Regions from separate parts of the Listeria sp. MAN/IMW/UF555 genome, predicted to be linked through region 2. Evidence: riboswitches for the same ligand, from Rfam matches in the RefSeq annotation. Region 2 holds a riboswitch; each other region holds the start of a gene.
The links. Region 2 has a riboswitch for S-adenosylmethionine ahead of metK (methionine adenosyltransferase). Riboswitches for the same ligand answer to the same signal wherever they lie in the genome.

Region 1: another riboswitch for S-adenosylmethionine. It lies ahead of AC4PG8_RS10260 (ABC transporter substrate-binding protein); the one in region 2 lies ahead of metK (methionine adenosyltransferase).
Region 3: another riboswitch for S-adenosylmethionine. It lies ahead of AC4PG8_RS05270 (O-acetylhomoserine aminocarboxypropyltransferase/cysteine synthase family protein); the one in region 2 lies ahead of metK (methionine adenosyltransferase).

The regions. Positions count from the first base shown of each region.
Region 1 covers NZ_JBZWZS010000003.1:85,494-91,544, reverse strand. Annotated here, with positions in the region: gene AC4PG8_RS10280 (EAL domain-containing protein) at 187-936, shown strand; gene AC4PG8_RS10275 (IMP dehydrogenase) at 1,007-2,515, opposite strand; gene AC4PG8_RS10270 ((4Fe-4S)-binding protein) at 2,682-2,915, shown strand; gene AC4PG8_RS10265 (GNAT family N-acetyltransferase) at 2,927-3,205, shown strand; SAM riboswitch class I at 3,346-3,448, shown strand; gene AC4PG8_RS10260 (ABC transporter substrate-binding protein) at 3,534-5,108, shown strand; gene AC4PG8_RS10255 (ABC transporter permease) at 5,210-6,051, shown strand, end outside.
Region 2 covers NZ_JBZWZS010000001.1:18,337-24,387, forward strand. Annotated here, with positions in the region: gene AC4PG8_RS00115 (L-lactate dehydrogenase) at 1-851, shown strand, start outside; gene AC4PG8_RS00120 (hypothetical protein) at 918-1,220, opposite strand; SAM riboswitch class I at 1,415-1,523, shown strand; gene metK (methionine adenosyltransferase) at 1,631-2,830, shown strand; gene asnB (asparagine synthase (glutamine-hydrolyzing)) at 2,967-4,832, shown strand; gene mnmM (tRNA 5-(aminomethyl)-2-thiouridylate-methyltransferase MnmM) at 4,858-5,433, opposite strand; gene mnmL (tRNA modification radical SAM protein MnmL/YtqA) at 5,430-6,051, opposite strand, start outside.
Region 3 covers NZ_JBZWZS010000001.1:1,038,771-1,044,821, reverse strand. Annotated here, with positions in the region: gene AC4PG8_RS05285 (DUF1269 domain-containing protein) at 76-618, shown strand; gene AC4PG8_RS05280 (formate/nitrite transporter family protein) at 842-1,642, shown strand; gene metX (homoserine O-acetyltransferase MetX) at 1,682-2,788, opposite strand; gene AC4PG8_RS05270 (O-acetylhomoserine aminocarboxypropyltransferase/cysteine synthase family protein) at 2,805-4,082, opposite strand; SAM riboswitch class I at 4,191-4,291, opposite strand; gene AC4PG8_RS05265 (HdeD family acid-resistance protein) at 4,530-5,057, shown strand; gene AC4PG8_RS05260 (Crp/Fnr family transcriptional regulator) at 5,147-5,848, opposite strand; gene AC4PG8_RS05255 (biotin transporter BioY) at 5,924-6,051, opposite strand, start outside.

The DNA.
Region 1 (6,051 bases), on a different contig from region 2:
CTCTCCCTTTTTTCGCCAGTGGCAATTTTGTAAGCGCTAACTCAAAGGTGCCTAGCTATAATTGTAGCAAAGAGGAATCACCCTAGCAATAGGAAATGTGGATTTTGTGTAAATGTAACGATAATTTTTGGCTATATTTTCATTTCGATTGAAAAAAGGGTAAACTATAAATAAAGGAGGGATAAGATGGATATCTCTAGTACGGAAATTTGGGATGCGATTAGAAGAAATAGTTTCTTACTGTATTATCAACCAAAAGTAGATGCCAAAACGAATGAGCTTATCGGATTTGAAGGTTTAATTCGACTAAAAACAGCGACGGCGATTCTAGCTCCAGCAGATTTCTTTGAAGATATTGCCCTTTTAAATGCTACGCGAGAAATGCAGGATTTTGTGGCTGAAACAGCAATTGAACAAATTAATCAGCTAGGGGGACGTTTTTCGATTTCGATTAATATTCCGGCACATTATGTTGTAAGTAGTAATTATATGACTTTTTTATATGATTATGTGAAAGAACATTTAAAGTATCCGGAGTGCTTAGAAATAGAAATTATCGAACGGGGCGAAATTACGGAGCTAGCTGTTGCGGATAAAAACTTACGTAAAATTAAAAAACTCGGTGTCACAGTGAGCATGGATGATTTTGGAAAAGGCTACAGCTCGCTGGCATATTTGCGAAGTTTACCAATTGATATTGTAAAAACGGATATGTCATTTATTGCTCTTTTAAAAACGGATCGAAAGCAACAAATTATTATTCAAGCAATTGTTAATTTATGTCATGATTTAGGCGGGAAAGTCGTTACAGAAGGCGTAGAAGACATCGAACAAGTGAAGGCGTTACGCGAAATGAAAGTGGATTATTTCCAAGGCTATTATTTTAGCCGCCCACTACCAATGAAAGAAATTAAAGAAAAATATTCGATTGTCTGAGATGCCTAAATGAAAAAATTGGTTGGTGTGAGAATGGTAATTTACCAAATTCACACCAACCAATTTTATTTTATTTGATTAAATTGTTTGAAGCATCTTTTACAACAACGTCATGCGCGCCACCTTCTACGATAGAAGTAGAAGAAACGAGCGTGATTTTTGCTTTTTGTTGTAATTCAGGGATATTTAGCGCGCCGCAGTTACACATAGTAGAGCGGACTTTGCTAAGGCTGATGGCAACATTGTCTTTCAAGGATCCAGCGTAAGGAACATAAGAATCTACGCCTTCTTCAAAAGATAATTTCTTATCGCCGCCAAGGTCATAACGTTGCCAGTTGCGCGCGCGGTTAGCTCCTTCGCCCCAATATTCTTTCATATATGTGCCATTTAAATTCACTTTGTTAGTAGGACTTTCATCAAAACGAGAGAAATAACGACCAAGCATGATAAAGTCAGCGCCCATTGCTAGAGCTAGCGTCATATGGTAATCATAAACAATGCCGCCATCGGAACAAATCGGAATATATACACCTGTTTCTTCAAAATATTCATCACGTGCTTTAGCAACATCAATTAGGGCGGTTGCTTGTCCGCGGCCGATACCTTTTTGTTCACGTGTGATACAGATGGAGCCACCACCAACGCCAACTTTAACGAAATCTGCGCCAGCTTCTGCAAGATAACGGAAGCCATCTCGGTCAACAACATTCCCTGCGCCGACTTTGACTGTATCGCCGTATTTACCGCGAACGTAGTCAAGTGTGCGTTTTTGCCATTCAGAATAACCTTCAGAAGAATCGATACAAAGAATATCTGCGCCAGCTTCTACTAGAGCGGGAACACGTTCTTCATAGTCGCGTGTGTTAATTCCAGCTCCAACTACATAACGTTTGGAGGAATCAAGTAATTCTAATTTGTTTTCTTTATTTGAGTCGTAGTCTTTGCGGAACACCATGTGAACCAAGTGTTCGTTATCGTCTACAAGTGGTAAAGCATTTAATTTGTGGTCCCAAATAATGTTGTTAGCTTCTTTTAAAGTGGTCGATTTTTTAGCAGTAACTAGTTTTTCAAAAGGCGTCATGAAATCTGCTACTTTTTCATCAGGACTCATACGCGTCACTCGGTAGTCGCGACTTGTCACGATTCCAAGTAATTTACCGTGCGCTGTGCCGTCTTCTGTAACTGCAACTGTAGAATGACCAGTTTTTTCTTTTAAATCAAGAATGTCTTGGAGGGTTTTATCTGGGCTGATATTAGAATCGCTAATGACGAATCCAGCTTTATGATTTTTCACGCGAGAAACCATTGCAGCCTCACTTTCGATTGATTGGGAGCCGAAAATGAAGGATACGCCGCCTTCTTTAGCGAGAGCAATTCCCATGTTATCATCAGAAACAGCTTGCATAATTGCGGAAACAAGCGGAATGTTCATTGTGATAGCAGATTCTTCCCCTTTTTTAAATTTTACAATCGGTGTTTTTAAGCTAACGTTTGTTGGTACACATTCAGCCGATGAGTAGCCTGGAACTAGTAAAAACTCACTAAATGTGCGGGACGGTTCTTCAAAATAAAATGCCATTATTTCCACTCCTTCTTCTATTGTTAAATGTACTTATAAAATATCTTTATTATTTCAATAACTGGCTTGAAAGTCAATGACTGGGATGCTTTTTCGGGACGTTTTCTTTTAGTAGATGAGTGGAATATACTAAACGTAAGGAAATTTTGGCGAAGGAGGTAATCAGATGGAAGAAGAAACACTATTAGAACAAGGCTACCGCAAGTATCGCGGGGCAGATGTAGATATTTATTTTAATACGAATATTTGCGCACATTCCGGTAATTGTGTAAAAGGTAACGCAGAACTTTTTAATTTGGATAGAAAACCATGGATTATGCCAGATAACGTACCAAAAGAAGAGGCAAAACGGGTGATTCATACTTGCCCAAGTGGAGCGCTTCAATATATAGAGAAATAGGAGGATAACAAATGGAATATAAAAACGGTGAAAACAGAATTTATGCAGTAAATGAGGAAGGTGTAGAGGTCGGTGAAGTGACTTTCGTTCCAACTGGAGAAGACATGTTTATTATTGACCATACTGGTGTGGATGATGCTGCTCGTGGTCAGGGGATAGCGCAAGAACTTGTAAAACGCGCTGTCGAGAAAGCAAAAACGGAAGGAAAGAAAATTATTCCGCTTTGCCCGTTTGCAAAAGCTGAGTTTTCTAAGAAGCCAGAATATCAGGAAGTTCAAGCCGATAAATAATTAAGCGTAGACTGGGAACAAACCCAGTCTATTTTTTTATAAAATTATTTTTAAAAATCCAGTTTTCTCTTCTTGACATCTGGTTCTTTTCAGTGTATCTTTAATTCACAGTAAACTTATAGGAATAATAGTATTACAATTTCTTATCCAGAGTGGTGGAGGGAATCGGCCCAGTGAAACCCGGCAGCGGAGCGCAAGTTCTATGCTAATTCCGATCAGAAGTAATATTCTGGCAGATAAGTAGTAGCTTTTAATGAGGCGCTTCGATTCTGACCAAAAAACAGAGGAAGCGTTATTTTTAGCGCTTAAAGAGGGGAGTTTTTGTTAGATGAAGAAATTTTTATTAGTAGCGGTTATCTCGGTTTTTGCCTTGGTGTTAACAGCTTGCGGAGGCTCTGGCGCTAGTTCAGACAAAGCAAACGGTTCAGGCAAAGCGAAAGACGGCGGCTCTCTAATTATCGGCGTTACTGGGGATCCAGAAGTTATCAATCCGAACTACGCTTCTGACCGTGTAACATTAACGATTCAACAAGCTGTATACGCACCGCTATTTTGGGAAGTTGACGGGAAACCGGCACTTGCAAAAAGCTTAGATATTTCAGACGACAACTTAACTTACACTGTGAAACTAAAAGATGGTTTAACTTGGCATGACGGCAAACCTTTGACTGCAGATGACGTAGTATTTACTGTAAATTCTATTTTAGATACAAAACAAAACAGCCCGAACCGTGGGAACTTTGTTTTTGATGATAAACCTGTAAAAGTAGAAGCAGTGGATGACACAACAGTGAAATTCACATTACCAACTGTTGCTCCAGCCTTTGAAAATACAATTAAAACGTTCTTCCCAATTCCAAAACACATTTTTGAAGGGGTAGAAAACATCGAGAAAAGTGATAAAAACAAAAATCCAATCGGCTCAGGTCCGTACAAATTTGTTGAATACAAAACAGGCGAATATGTTTCCCTAGAACGATTCAACGACTATTTTGACGGCAAACCAAAATTGGATAAAGTTACTTTCCGAATCACAAAAGACCAAAACGCAGCTAATTTAGCACTGCAAAATGGCGAAATCAACCTAAAATCCATTCAACCTTCTGATAGAAAAAAAGTAGAAAAAGCGAGCGCGGTAAACATTATCACTTACCCGGAAAACCGCTTAAGCTATGCAACGTTCAACGAAAACCAACCAGCTCTTAAATCAAAAGAACTTCGCCAAGCCCTTTCTTATGCGCTTGACCGTGAAGAAATCATTGATGCAGCTTACGGTTCAGATGAATACGCAAAACCAGCTTCTTCGTTCCTAACAGAAAACACGAAATACTTCACAGATAAAGTAGAAACATACGACCAAGACATTGCTAAAGCGAAAGAATTAGTAAAAGATAGCGGTTTTGATACAAGCCAAAAACTAACTGTTTACTATTTAAACAACAGTAAATCACAAGAAAGTATCGCGCTTTACTTACAACAACAATACAAAGAAATCGGCGTGACACTTGACTTGAAACCAACAGATCCAAATGCACTAAGCAACATCACACTTGACCGCAAAAACGCAGACTACTCTATCGCACTAAATGGTTATATCATGGGGAACGATCCTGATGCATATAAATCTCTATACCTAAGCGATGCGCCATACAACTATTCAAACTACCACAACAAAGACCTAGATGCGCTTTGGGAAAAAGGTGCTGTAACTGCGGACGATAAAGAACGTCAAGAAATCTATGAAAAAATCCAAAACACCATTGCTGACGACGCTGTAATTTATCCGATTTCTTATGATAATGCAGTGCTAGCTCTTGATAGCCGTTACGGTGGTCAAAAAGCTGCAACACCACAACCAGTAACAATGTTCCGTGATCTTTCTAAACTATATTTAACGGAATAATAATTAAAAATCATTCGTAAAAAATCTGGCCTGCCATGCTTGTTTTTGGCAGGTTCAGGTTTTTACTTGTCATTTTTAGTGTTTTAGATAGGAGATAAATTATGCTAAAAACAATCATAAAACGCGTATTGCAAATTATTCCGATGCTGTTTATTATCTCGATTATTTCGTTTGCACTTATAAAATTAGCGCCCGGGGATCCCGTGAATTCGTTTGTTACGCCTGATATGAATCCTGATGATGTCGAGCGGATTAGACAGAGCTTAGGGCTGGATCAACCGATTTATGTACAGTATTTTATTTGGCTTGGAAATTTGCTCCAAGGTAATCTTGGTTATTCGATTGTAAACAGCCAACCAGTTTTACAACAAATTTTAGAGAGAATTCCGGCGACACTTGGTTTGGTTGGGACTTCACTTGTTCTGACGCTATTATTATCGATTCCGCTTGGTTTAGTTGCGGCGAATTACGAAAATACTTGGATTGATAAAGTGTTAAATGGAATTTCATATATTGGGATTTCGATTCCGATTTTTTGGTTTGGGATGATTTTAATAGATGTGTTCTCGATTCAATTAGGGTGGCTTCCAAGTCTAGGGATGCGAACGATTGGGGTCGATTCCTTTTGGGATATGGCGGAGCATGCGATTTTGCCAGTTATAACGCTGACTTTCCAAGGGTGCGCGGCATATTATCGTTACGTCCGCTCGAATACGATTAACCAATTAAAAGAAGAATATGTTTTATTCGGTTATGCGAAAGGGTTATCCAAAGTACAAATTATGGGGCATCATGTCTTGAAAAATTCCTTGTTGCCAGTCATAACACTACTTGGGATGTCACTTCCGCAAGTCATTACAGGCGCTTTTATTACCGAAAGTATTTTTTCATGGCCGGGAATGGGGTCGCTTGGGATTAATGCGATTTTCCAACTAGATTATCC
Region 2 (6,051 bases):
CTCTTGTTACGCAAGGGATTTGTGATGAAATCGTTATAATTGATAAAATAGAAGCAAAAGCAGAGAGTGAAGCGCTTGAGTTACGCGATATGGCATCGATGACTCGTTCCTATACAACCATTACAGCGAATAACTGGGAAGCTCTTTCAGATGCAGATATTATTGTGATGGCTGTTGGTCCGGAAACATTACTACGAGAAGATCGTATGGAAGAACTCGTTGAAACAAGTCGTTCGGTAACGGAGATTGTGCCGAAAATTTTAGCGACAGGTTTTAAAGGGATTTTTGTGAATATTACTAATCCGTGTGATGTTATTACCATGCTCATTCAAAAAATATCTGGTTTTGATCGTTCCCGTGTATTTGGAACAGGGACATCGCTTGATACTGCTAGAATGAGAAGAGTAGTTGGAGAAGCTTTACATATTAATCCTAAAAGCATCGAGGGGTACGTTCTTGGCGAGCACGGTGAATCACAATTCGTTGCGTGGTCAACTGTGAAAATCGGTGGCGTCAATATCACTGATTATAAAACGAAGACACCGCTTGATTTACCTGCTTTAAAAGATGCAGTACGCGGTGGTGGCTGGAATATTTTAACGGGGAAAGGTTGGACGAGTTTTGGAATTGCTACTGCTACAGCGGGAATTGTTGATGCTCTCTTAACAGATGCAAAACAAGTATTTCCGTTAGCTGTTTTTTCAGAACAAACAAATACATATATCGGCCAACCAGCGCTTATTGGAGCAAATGGGGTTTTAGATACGATAAAACCACCACTAACTAAAGAAGAACAAACTAATTTTGAACATTCAGCGGAAGTTATCCGTAAAGCTTTCGACTTGCTTTAGATTTAAAATTATCCATAAAAAAACTAGCTACATTAAAGATTATCATCTTTTAACGTAGCTAGTTTTTTAAGCTGTTTTGACTTTTTTCTTTTGTTTAGGTTTTTTTGATTTTTTTGAAATAAAGCGAACTAGGCTAATAATAAGTGATACGACATATTCACCAAATGAACCAATAAAAATAGCAATAGCGATTTCTGTTTGTGACATCCCACCACCGTAGAAACTGATGAAAAATACCACACCACTTGCAATTAATCCCATTGTTGCTAAGAAATATTTAAACCAATACCAACGAAAAACAAAATCAAATAAACATACAACGGCTAAAAACCCAAGAAAAATAATCAAGGATAACGTAATTAAACTCATAGATACAATCTCCTTTAGATAAGTAAAACATCTTTTTTATCCATCTATCATACCACAGGATGGAAATAATGATAAGCGAAAAATAATGGAAGGCATTTTTTTACTGTTTTTTGAAAATGGAAATCAAGACAAAACCGAATTTTTATTGCATATAGCCTCAGTTTATGGTATTCTATCTTAGAATTAAAATTTATCTCTTATCCAGAGCGGTAGAGGGACTGACCCTTTGAAGCCCAGCAACCTACACATATAAGTGAAAGGTGCTAATCTGTTGCAGGAGTAATATCTCCTGAACGATGAGAGCAAAGGTATAATTATAGCCTTTCTCTATTCGTGCGCGTTTCGTGCAAAATAGAGAGAGGCTTTTTATATGAGACGTATTTGGAGAGAACTAAAGGAGGAAAATAAAATTGGCTAAAAACCGTCATCTATTTACATCGGAATCGGTTTCTGATGGACATCCAGATAAAATTGCAGATCAAATATCTGATGCAATTTTAGATGCAATTATTTCAAAAGATCCAGACGCACGTGTCGCTTGTGAGACTACTGTGACAACTGGTTTAGTTTTAGTAGCAGGTGAGATTACTACTTCTGTATATGTAGATATTCCTAAAATCGTTCGTGATACTATTAAAGAAATCGGCTATACTCGAGCAAAATATGGTTTTGATGCAGAGACATGTGCTGTTTTAACGGCTATTGACGAACAATCACCAGATATTGCGCAAGGTGTGGATGAGGCACTAGAATCAAGAAGTGGCAGCGAAATTGATGCTGCTATTGAAGCAATTGGGGCAGGAGATCAAGGTTTGATGTTTGGCTTTGCTACAGATGAAACAGAAGAGTTAATGCCACTACCAATCTTTTTGGCACATGGCTTAGCACGCAAGTTAACAGAATTACGCAAAACGAATAAATTAGATTATTTACGACCAGATGCGAAAACACAAGTAACTGTAGAATATGATGAATTTAATCAACCTGTTCGCATTGATACAATTGTTGTTTCAACGCAACATCATCCTGACATCACACAAGAACAAATCGCGAAAGATTTACACACACATCTATTCCCAGAAGTAATTGATGCTTCTTTCTTAGATGAAAATACGAAATACTTTATTAATCCAACTGGCCGCTTTGTTATTGGTGGACCACTTGGCGATGCTGGACTTACTGGCCGTAAAATTATCGTGGATACATACGGTGGTTATGCGCGTCACGGCGGGGGAGCATTTTCTGGTAAAGATCCAACCAAAGTAGACCGTTCGGGTGCTTATGCTGCAAGATATGTCGCTAAAAATATCGTTGCTGCTGGACTTGCTAAAAAAGTAGAAGTACAAGTTGCATATGCCATCGGAGTTGCGCGTCCAGTTTCCATTTCGATTGACACATATGGAACAAGTGACTATTCAGAACAAGAACTAATTGATGGCGTTAATGAGCTATTTGACTTACGCCCAGCTGGGATAATCCATATGCTTGATTTACGTCGCCCAATTTATCGTCAAACAGCTGCATTTGGTCATTTTGGCCGTAGCGACCTTGATTTACCTTGGGAAAGAACGGATAAAGCAGAAGCCTTAAAAAAATTAATCGTAAAATAAGCTTAACCGAACATTTCTTGTGAGGAATGTTCGGTTTTTTTCTTTCCTAAACAGTGCAAAGAAAGCCTAGTTATGATATGATAGACGTTGTGAAAAAAAGATAAAATGATTATCTATATAGAGGAGAAATGTTACCATGTGTGGATTTGTAGGATGCGTACATGACCGCATTACAGAAATTACTGGCGCTGATAAAGAAACCTTTAGACAAATGAACAGTATGATTACGCACCGTGGGCCAGATGATGAAGGATACTTCACAGATGATCACGTGCAGTTTGGTTTCCGCCGTTTAAGTATTATTGATGTAGAAAACGGTCATCAACCGTTAACGTATGAAAATGAACGTTACTGGATTATTTTTAATGGAGAAGTTTATAACTATGTGGAACTCCGCGAGCAATTAGTTGCTGAAGGAATGACATTTGAAACCGAAAGTGATACAGAAGTAATTATCGCTACATATGCGAAATACAAAGAAAAAACAGCAGAACGTCTTCGTGGGATGTTTGGTTTCGTTATTTGGGATAAACAAGAAGAACTTGTTTACGGCGCACGCGACCCATTCGGCATTAAACCATTTTTCTATGCAGAAGAAGACGGTAAGCTATTTATGGGTTCTGAAAAGAAATCCATTTTACATGCTTTAAAAGAAAAAGAACTAGATGAAGTTTCATTACAAAACTATATGACTTATCAATTCGTTCCAGAACCAGATTCCTTAACTAAAAATGTAAAACGCTTAGAACCAGGGCATCAGTTCACGAAAAAAATCGGTCAACCAATGGAGATTACTACTTATTGGAAAGCATCTTTTGCACCAGTAACTAAATCAGAAGACGCATGGATTAAAGAAGTGCGTGACGTGATGTATGATTCTGTTAAAATGCATATGCGCTCCGATGTACCAGTTGGTTCATTCCTATCTGGTGGTATTGATTCATCGATTATTGCTGCAATTGCCAAAGAATATCATCCTGCAATTAAAACATTCTCTGTTGGTTTTGAACGCGATGGTTTCAGTGAAATCGATGTAGCAAAAGAAACAGCAGATAAGCTTGGTGTAGAAAATATTAGTTATGTTATCTCACCGGAAGAATATATGAAAGAATTACCAAAAATTGTTTGGCATATGGATGACCCACTTGCTGATCCGGCTGCTATTCCGCTTTATTTCTTATCAAGAGAAGCGCGTAAACAAGTAACAGTAGCATTATCAGGTGAGGGCGCAGATGAACTTTTTGGCGGTTATAACATTTATAACGAACCAAATTCCCTTGCGATGTTTAACAAAATGCCAGGCGTATTTAAATCAATGTTAAATAGCGTGGCGCGTATTATGCCAGAAGGAATGCGTGGTAAAAGTTTCTTAGAACGTGGAACAACGCCGATGGAAGAACGTTACATCGGAAACGCCAAAATGTTCACAGAAAAAGAAAAACAAATTTTACTTCCGAAATACCAATCTGGTCATGATTATACGAACATTACGGATCCATTTTATGCAGAAACTAAGAATTATCATCCTGTAGAAAGAATGCAGTATATTGATATTCATACGTGGCTACGTGGAGATATTCTCCTAAAAGCTGACCGGATGACGATGGCTAATTCACTGGAAGTTCGTGTACCTTTCCTTGATAAAGAAGTGTACAATGTAGCAAGAAATATTCCAGATACAATGAAAACAACCAATGGAACAACCAAATATATCTTACGTAAAGCGGCAGCCACTTTTGTACCAGAACACGTACTTAATCGCCGTAAACTAGGATTCCCAGTACCAATTCGTCACTGGCTAAAAGACGAAATGAACGCTTGGGTTAAAAATATCATTAAAGAATCACCAACAGATCATTTAATTAACAAACAATACGTTCTAGGCTTACTAGACGATCACTGTGCCGGTAAATTCGATTACAGTCGTAAAATCTGGACAGTTGTTATCTTTATGATTTGGTATGATGTATACGTAGCAGATAAATACGATTTTGGAAAATAAAAAGAAAACCTAGACAGGCTAATTATTAGCTTTGTCTAGGTTTTCTTTTTTCGATGATAATGACGAATGGGGCATCATTTTTTTGATTAATAAAGTTATAAGATAAAACGTGGAAATCTTGTTGCGGAATCGCTTCACAAAAAGTCAAGACAGCATCTTTTTCGACTTTTCCAGCTGGATGACCGTGATAAATTACAAGAATAATGACGCCACCAACTTCAAGTAGCTGCATTAAATGGCCAATGCTTTCTAAAGTAGAATCAGCGGTTGTCGTAATTTCTTTATCGCCACCTGGCAAGTAGCCGAGATTGAAAATAGCAGCGCGAACAGGTTTTGTTGCATATTCTGGAATAAGCGCATGGCTAGCACATACGAGCTCTACTTGTGATGCGACACCAGCATTTTCTAAACGAGTTTTCGTTGCATCAATTGCCATTTGTTGAATATCAAACCCGAGCACATGACCATTTACACCAACAAGTTCAGCTAGTAGAAGCGTATCATGCCCGTTACCACATGTTGCGTCAATTACATAATCTCCAGAGCGAACTACTTTTCGAAGTGTATCATGAGCGAAGGGGAGAATACCACGTAAATTCATTTGGAACTCACTTCCACAGGTTGATATAGTTTCCCTTGCCAACTATCTCTTCGAACGAGTTCTGCATCAATGGCATTCAGTACTTCAAATTTATTTAAACTCCAAACTGGGCCAATTAAGTCATCCACGCCACCATCACCTGTAATTCGGTGAATAACCATTTCAGGAGGCAGAATTTCAAGTTGGTCAGCTACTAAGTTCACATAACCATCACGGGTTAAAAATTCTAAGTCACCTTTTTTATAATCTTCTACCATTGGCGTTCCTTTTAATAAATGGAGTAAATGGATTTTAATACCATCAACGCCACTTTCAACTACTTTTTGTGCGGTTTCCATCATCATTTCCGGCGTTTCTTTCGGAAGCCCATTAATAATGTGGGCACAAATGCGGATATTATGTTTTTGTAGTTTGCGCACACCTTCTAAATAACAATCATAGTCATGCGCGCGGTTAATTAAGCGCCCAGTTTCATCGTGAGCAGATTGTAAACCAAGCTCTAACCATAAATAAGTCCGTTCATTTAATTCAGCCAAGTATTCAACGACATCATCCGGCAAACAGTCAGGTCGTGTCGCAATCGAAAGCCCAACCACGCCAGGCTCATTCAAAACCGTT
Region 3 (6,051 bases), 1.0 Mb from region 2:
TGCGAGTAGAATAAGAGTTGGGTATGAAATAACATGCCTAAATACAATACTTATGAGGCGAGAGGGGTACAACAGATGAAAAAAGAAAAAACAGTGTTAATTATGAATTTCGATGAAGAAAGTATTTCTTATCAAGCTTTCTCTGAAATGAAAAGATTGCACCAAGAGCGCAAAATCATTGGTTATCAAATGGCAGTTGTAAAACATGAGCCAGGAAATAAACTTGTTGCACAAGATTTTCTTGATTTTACTGGTGCCGATAAAAACATGAAAGATAGCCTTATTGGTATGCTAATTGGTATTTTAGGTGGACCATTTGGTATTTTGATTGGTTGGATGGTTGGAGCAATCGTTGGTTCCATGCAAGATGCTGGCGAAGTGAAAAACGCTCTATCCGTATTTGAAAGAACGTTAAAAACAATTCCAGAAGGTTCGACAGGCGTTATCTTAATTGCGACAGAGCAAGAATTAGCTAATGTAAACGATGTTGTAATGGATGAGTTACATGGTCGTGTACAACGCATGGATGAAGCAATTGTGGCCGAAGAAATTAAAAGCGCTCAAGAAACAGAAGGAAAAGCAAAAGATTCTGCTAAAAAACATTGGTTTGGAAAATAAATCAGTTAAATGAGGACAGAGAAATCTGTTCTCTTTTTTTGTTTTAATAAGGATAAAATGGGGAAATAAACAACATAAAACAGTCAGATAGAAACTTTTTTCAAGATGGTAACGCTTAACTCATTTTTATTTTCTGAAAACTATTTGCATCAAATTAAAAACATGCTACAATAAACAAGTTGTGAATTTCACAAGAAAATTTTTTGTTTGGAGATGAAATAATTTGGATGTTGAAAGTAGTCCATTAATGCAGAAAATTGATTATAGTACGCGCAAAAAAATTGATTTAGTAAATAATAGTATTCTTCGTTATATCGTGCGCGCGATGTTAGCATGTTTATTCTTAACACTAGGGACTGCGGTCGCTGTTATGATTGGTGATAAAGTCGATCATTTTGCACCCGGACTTGGTAAAATCACCTATGCATTTATGTTTAGTTGGTCGCTCGTTATGATTATTTATATGAATGCTGAGCTGGGTACTTCTAACATGATGTATATGACAACAGGTGTTTATCAAAAAATTGTTAAACCTGGAAAAGCATTACAAATTTTGATTTTATGTATTGTTTGTAATTTATTGGGTGGAATTCTTGCAGGGTACTTAGTTTCTCTGACATCTGTTTTCCATAATTTACCTGCTGATCATTTCTTATTTACTGCCGTTAGCGGTAAACTTGAAAAAGCGCCATTACAAATTTTTGTAGAAGGTATTTTCGCCAATATTGTTGTAAATACGGCCGTGCTTTGTACACTTCGAATGAAAGATGATGCTGGTAAAGTCATTGCGATGATTTTCATTATTTTCATCTTTGCATTCTTAGGATTCGAGCACGTTATCGCCAACTTCTCATCATTCTCATTAGCATTTTTCGCTTCTGGTGGAACACTTGCTGCAATGACAGCGGGCAATGTGACCGTCAATTTAGTCCTTGCTTTACTTGGGAATTTTGTAGGTGGTGGCCTTGTTATCGGACTAGGTTATGCGTGGCTTAACCGAACGAAATCAATTTATAAAGACTAATAAAAAAGTTACCTCAGAAATTTTCCGAGGTAACTTTTTTTATATGCTTTTTACAGGTAAATTACTTAAAAATGATCGGATGAGCGGCTCGAACTTCGGTACTTCCTTTTCAACTAGAAAAGCGTCATGACCGTATTCAGAGGCCACTTCATGATAAGTAACCGGCACATCCCATTCTTTTAAAAGCTCATAACCACGGCGCAAATCGTGAATTCGGAAAAGCTGATCGGTCGTAATGCCAATCAGCAAATACGGAATTTTAATTTTTGAAAAAGCGGGTAAATCATCTTTCGCGGGAGCCGTAACGTCAAATAAATCAATCGCCTTTGTTAAATATAGATAACTATTCGCGTCAAACCGCTCGACAAAAGTATCCCCTTGATATTGTAAATACGATTCAATTTGAAAATGCTCTTTTGAGAAAGCGGCCGGAGAAGACTCGGCGACAGTGAAACGTTCAAACCGCTTGGAGAAAAGTTCGCTCGTCCGGTAAGTCATCATTCCAACCATTCTTGCAGTAGCAAGGCCGCCCTCAGGTTGACCAATATAGTTGCCGCCATTAAAGTCGGGATCATTCAGAATCGCCATCCGCATAATTAAGTTATAGCCAATCGCATCAGGTCCGGCAGCAAGCGGGGAGGCGATGTTGATAATGCTATCTGTTATATCGGCATAATCAATCGCCCATTCAGTGGCTTGCATTCCACCCATCGATCCACCAATCACCGAAACAATCCTCGTAACCCCAAGTTGCTCCAAAAGTTCACGCTGCACTTTAATAATATCTTTAATTGAAAATCCGGGAAATTGTAACCGGAAAGGCTCGCCTGTTTTTGGATTAATCGAGGAGGGGCCAGTCGTTCCACTACAACCACCAAATACATTCGTACAAACAAGGAAATATTTGTCTGTATCAATCGTTTTCCCCGGACCAATATAATCATCCCACCAACCAGGGGCGTCATCTTCAAAATGTTTCGCCGCATGTGCCGTCCCAGTGAGCGCATGTTCTAACAAAATACAATTATCGCGTGAGGCAGAAAGTGTCCCATACGTTTCATAGCCAACTAAAACCGGACTTAATGTTTCCCCGTTTTCAAGTAGAAGAGGACTTTTTTGAAATAGTTCTTTTTGCTGTAAGGTCACTTCTCTTCACTTCCTCCTAAATTTGCTCTAGTGCTTTCGTTAAATCTTGAATAATATCATCCGCATTTTCGATTCCGATAGAAAGACGGATGGATTCTGGTTTAACGCCAGCTGTTAATTGTTGTTCTTCGCTTAGTTGTTGATGAGTCGTTGATGCTGGGTGGATTATAAGCGACTTGGCATCACCCACATTTGCTAGATGTGAGAATAACTCCACAGATTCGATAACCTTTTTCCCAGCCGCGTAACCACCCTTAACGCCAAAAGTGAAAATGGAACCAGGTCCTTTTGGTAAATATTTTTGGGCTAAATCGTGGTATTTGTTGTCTTTTAAGCCAGGATAATTAACCCAAGCAACTTTTGGATGGTCATTTAAGAAATTCGCTACTTGTTTCGCATTTTTCACGTGTTGCTCAAGTCGTAAAGATAATGTTTCTAGCCCTAAAATGAGCAAGAAGGCGTTGAACGGGGAAAGTGCGGCACCAGTGTCACGAAGGAGCGAGACACGGAGCTTGGTAATATAGGCCGCTGCACCAACGTCATTTGTATAAGACAGCCCGTTATAACTATCATCAGGTACAACGAGTTTTGGAAACTTCCCATTTGCCCAGTTAAATTTACCAGAGTCAATAACAGCGCCACCAATCGCAACCCCGTGACCACCGATAAATTTCGTTGCCGAGTAAACGACAATATCTGCGCCAAAATCAAATGGGCGATTTAAATAAGCGGTCGCAAAAGTATTATCAACAATTAGCGGGACATCAGATGCGTGCGCTATCTCAGCTACTTTTTCAATATCAATAATATTAATATCAGGATTCCCAATCGTTTCAATGAATACGGCTTTCGTATTTTCTTTAATTGCTTTTTCAAAATTTTCAGGTTCGTTAGGGTCGACAAAAGTAACATCAATGCCAAACGTTTTAAATGTATGCGAGAAAAGAGTGTGTGTGCCACCATAAAGTGTTGCCGCTGCGACGATATGATCTCCGGAACCAGCAATATTTAAAATCGAGTAAGTAATAGCGGCCATGCCTGAAGCCGTTGCAACAGCGCCAATGCCACCTTCAAGTAAAGTTAACCGTTCTTCTAAAACAGCTGTAGTAGGATTCATAATTCGTGTATAAATATTTCCGGTTTCCTGTAAACCAAATAAGGCTGCGGCATGTTCTGGGCTATCAAATGTATACGATGTTGTTTGATAAATTGGCACAGCTCTAGAATGCGTATCTCCGTCCGGTGTATGTCCGCCGTGTACTTGAATTGTTTCGAATTTATACTCATTACTCATAAAATCCACTCCTCTTTAATATGTATTTATCAGTAATTTCCATCAAAAAACCTCCCTAGCAGTATATAAGCCGCCAGAGAGGATAGAGTTTCCTAAACTTGGATTTCCGACTTATCTTTCAGAATATACTGCTGGAATTAGCACCGTGAAAATAAATTCCGGTTGCTAAGGCTTCAAAGGGCCAGTCCCTCCACCTTTCGTGATAAGAAAATACTATTAAATTAAGTTATATATTACGCTGGATGAAACAAATTGTCAACTAAGTATTTAAAAAGTCCAAAAATAGCACTTGTGTGTGGAATTTTTGTGACAAAGCTGTTTTTTAGACTAATATTTCATTTTAAAAAGGTTTTAAAATCCATTTTTTAGGCTATTATAGTTAAGACTAATTATATTTCATTAAAAGTGGGGTTAGATTAGCACAAATAAAGGGGAGTTGAAATAAAAATGAAGACATTTACACGTATTCTTGTTTTATTAGCAGGGATTGCGATGATTGTACTTGGAATTTGGTTCTTATTCCATCCGGCTATTTCATTATTAACATCAGCTTTTATGCTTAGTTTCTTATTACTGATTTCTGGTATTTTCCACACATTCTCTTACTTTTCAGACAGAAAATCACAAAATGTTTCTGGTTGGGTACTAGCTGACGGGATTTTATCCATCTTACTAGGTTTCTTGTTATTATTTAATGAATTTGCTGGACCAGAAATAATTGTATTACTTTTTAGCATGTGGGTATTATTCGCTGGTATCATGCGTACTGTTGGTGCATTTACAGCCAAGCAAAACAATATACAAGGTTGGGGTTGGATTTTAACCATTGGTCTTATTGGTATCGTTGTAGGATTTATCGCTCTGTTTAATCCAATTGTTTCTGTGATTGGAGCAATAATTGTTGTAGCAACATTCTTCATCGTTCAAGGTATCGGCGCAATCGCGACATTCTTCTTTATTGGTAAAAATAGTTAATAAAAAAGAAGCTATCTAACTAAGATAGCTTCTTTTCATTATGCATATTTTTACGAAATACTATTAGAAAAAAAGTATTCATTTTACACTCATATGTAAGGTTCGTGATTTTCTTTTAGTTTTTGCTTATGAATCTCGAAATTATTAACACGCCAAGGTTTTGGCGAAAGCGCAATAATTCCATCTTCTTCTAGCTTTCGCAGGTTAGTTGCAACGTAAGCTCGAGCTAAATTTAGATAATTTCCCAAGATTTTTTGGGTGAAATAATAGGGAATCAAACAAGAACCATCCGACTCGATTCTTCCAAATCTCTCCCCACAAGCAATTAATCCCGCTAAAACTTTCTCGCTAGAAGGTAAATTAACGTAACCTTCCCGTTCTAACATAGGTGTAACCATACTTTGCATAAGTGCATTCATTTGCCAAAATACATCTGGTGAGCTTAAGAGTTTATTCAAAACATATTTACGTTCAAATTGATAAACACTAACTTCACTAATAGACGTATAGTTTGCAGGTGATTTGGCTCCTCCAAGTAATGTAAGCGGACCGATAGAATCTTGTTTACCTAAGAAGCTAATAATACTATCTTCTTTACACGTATTTTTACTCATCGAAACGACCCCGTCTTCAATAATATAAAAGTAAGTTGTTTCCGCGCCTTCTGTTAAGATTTTTTGGTTGCGTCTAAAACGAATTCTCTTATATGGAAGAACCGCTTCATTTGAATCTTTTAACAAGTCGAGTAAATCTACGTTGTAAAAATTATTTTCCTCATTCAGTAATGACATATACCGAGTCCCCTTTTCTCAGTGTTAATCATTATCATTATATAGGAGATGAGTCGAAATGTGTATTAATGGGACTTATGATGCTCTAAGTAATTTTGCTTTAATTAGACGATCACGAATGAGAATACCTAATAAAGCAGCGAACACCGCTTTAATAATACCAGGAATAATAAATGGTACCATCCCAGTCAAAAATGCAGTCG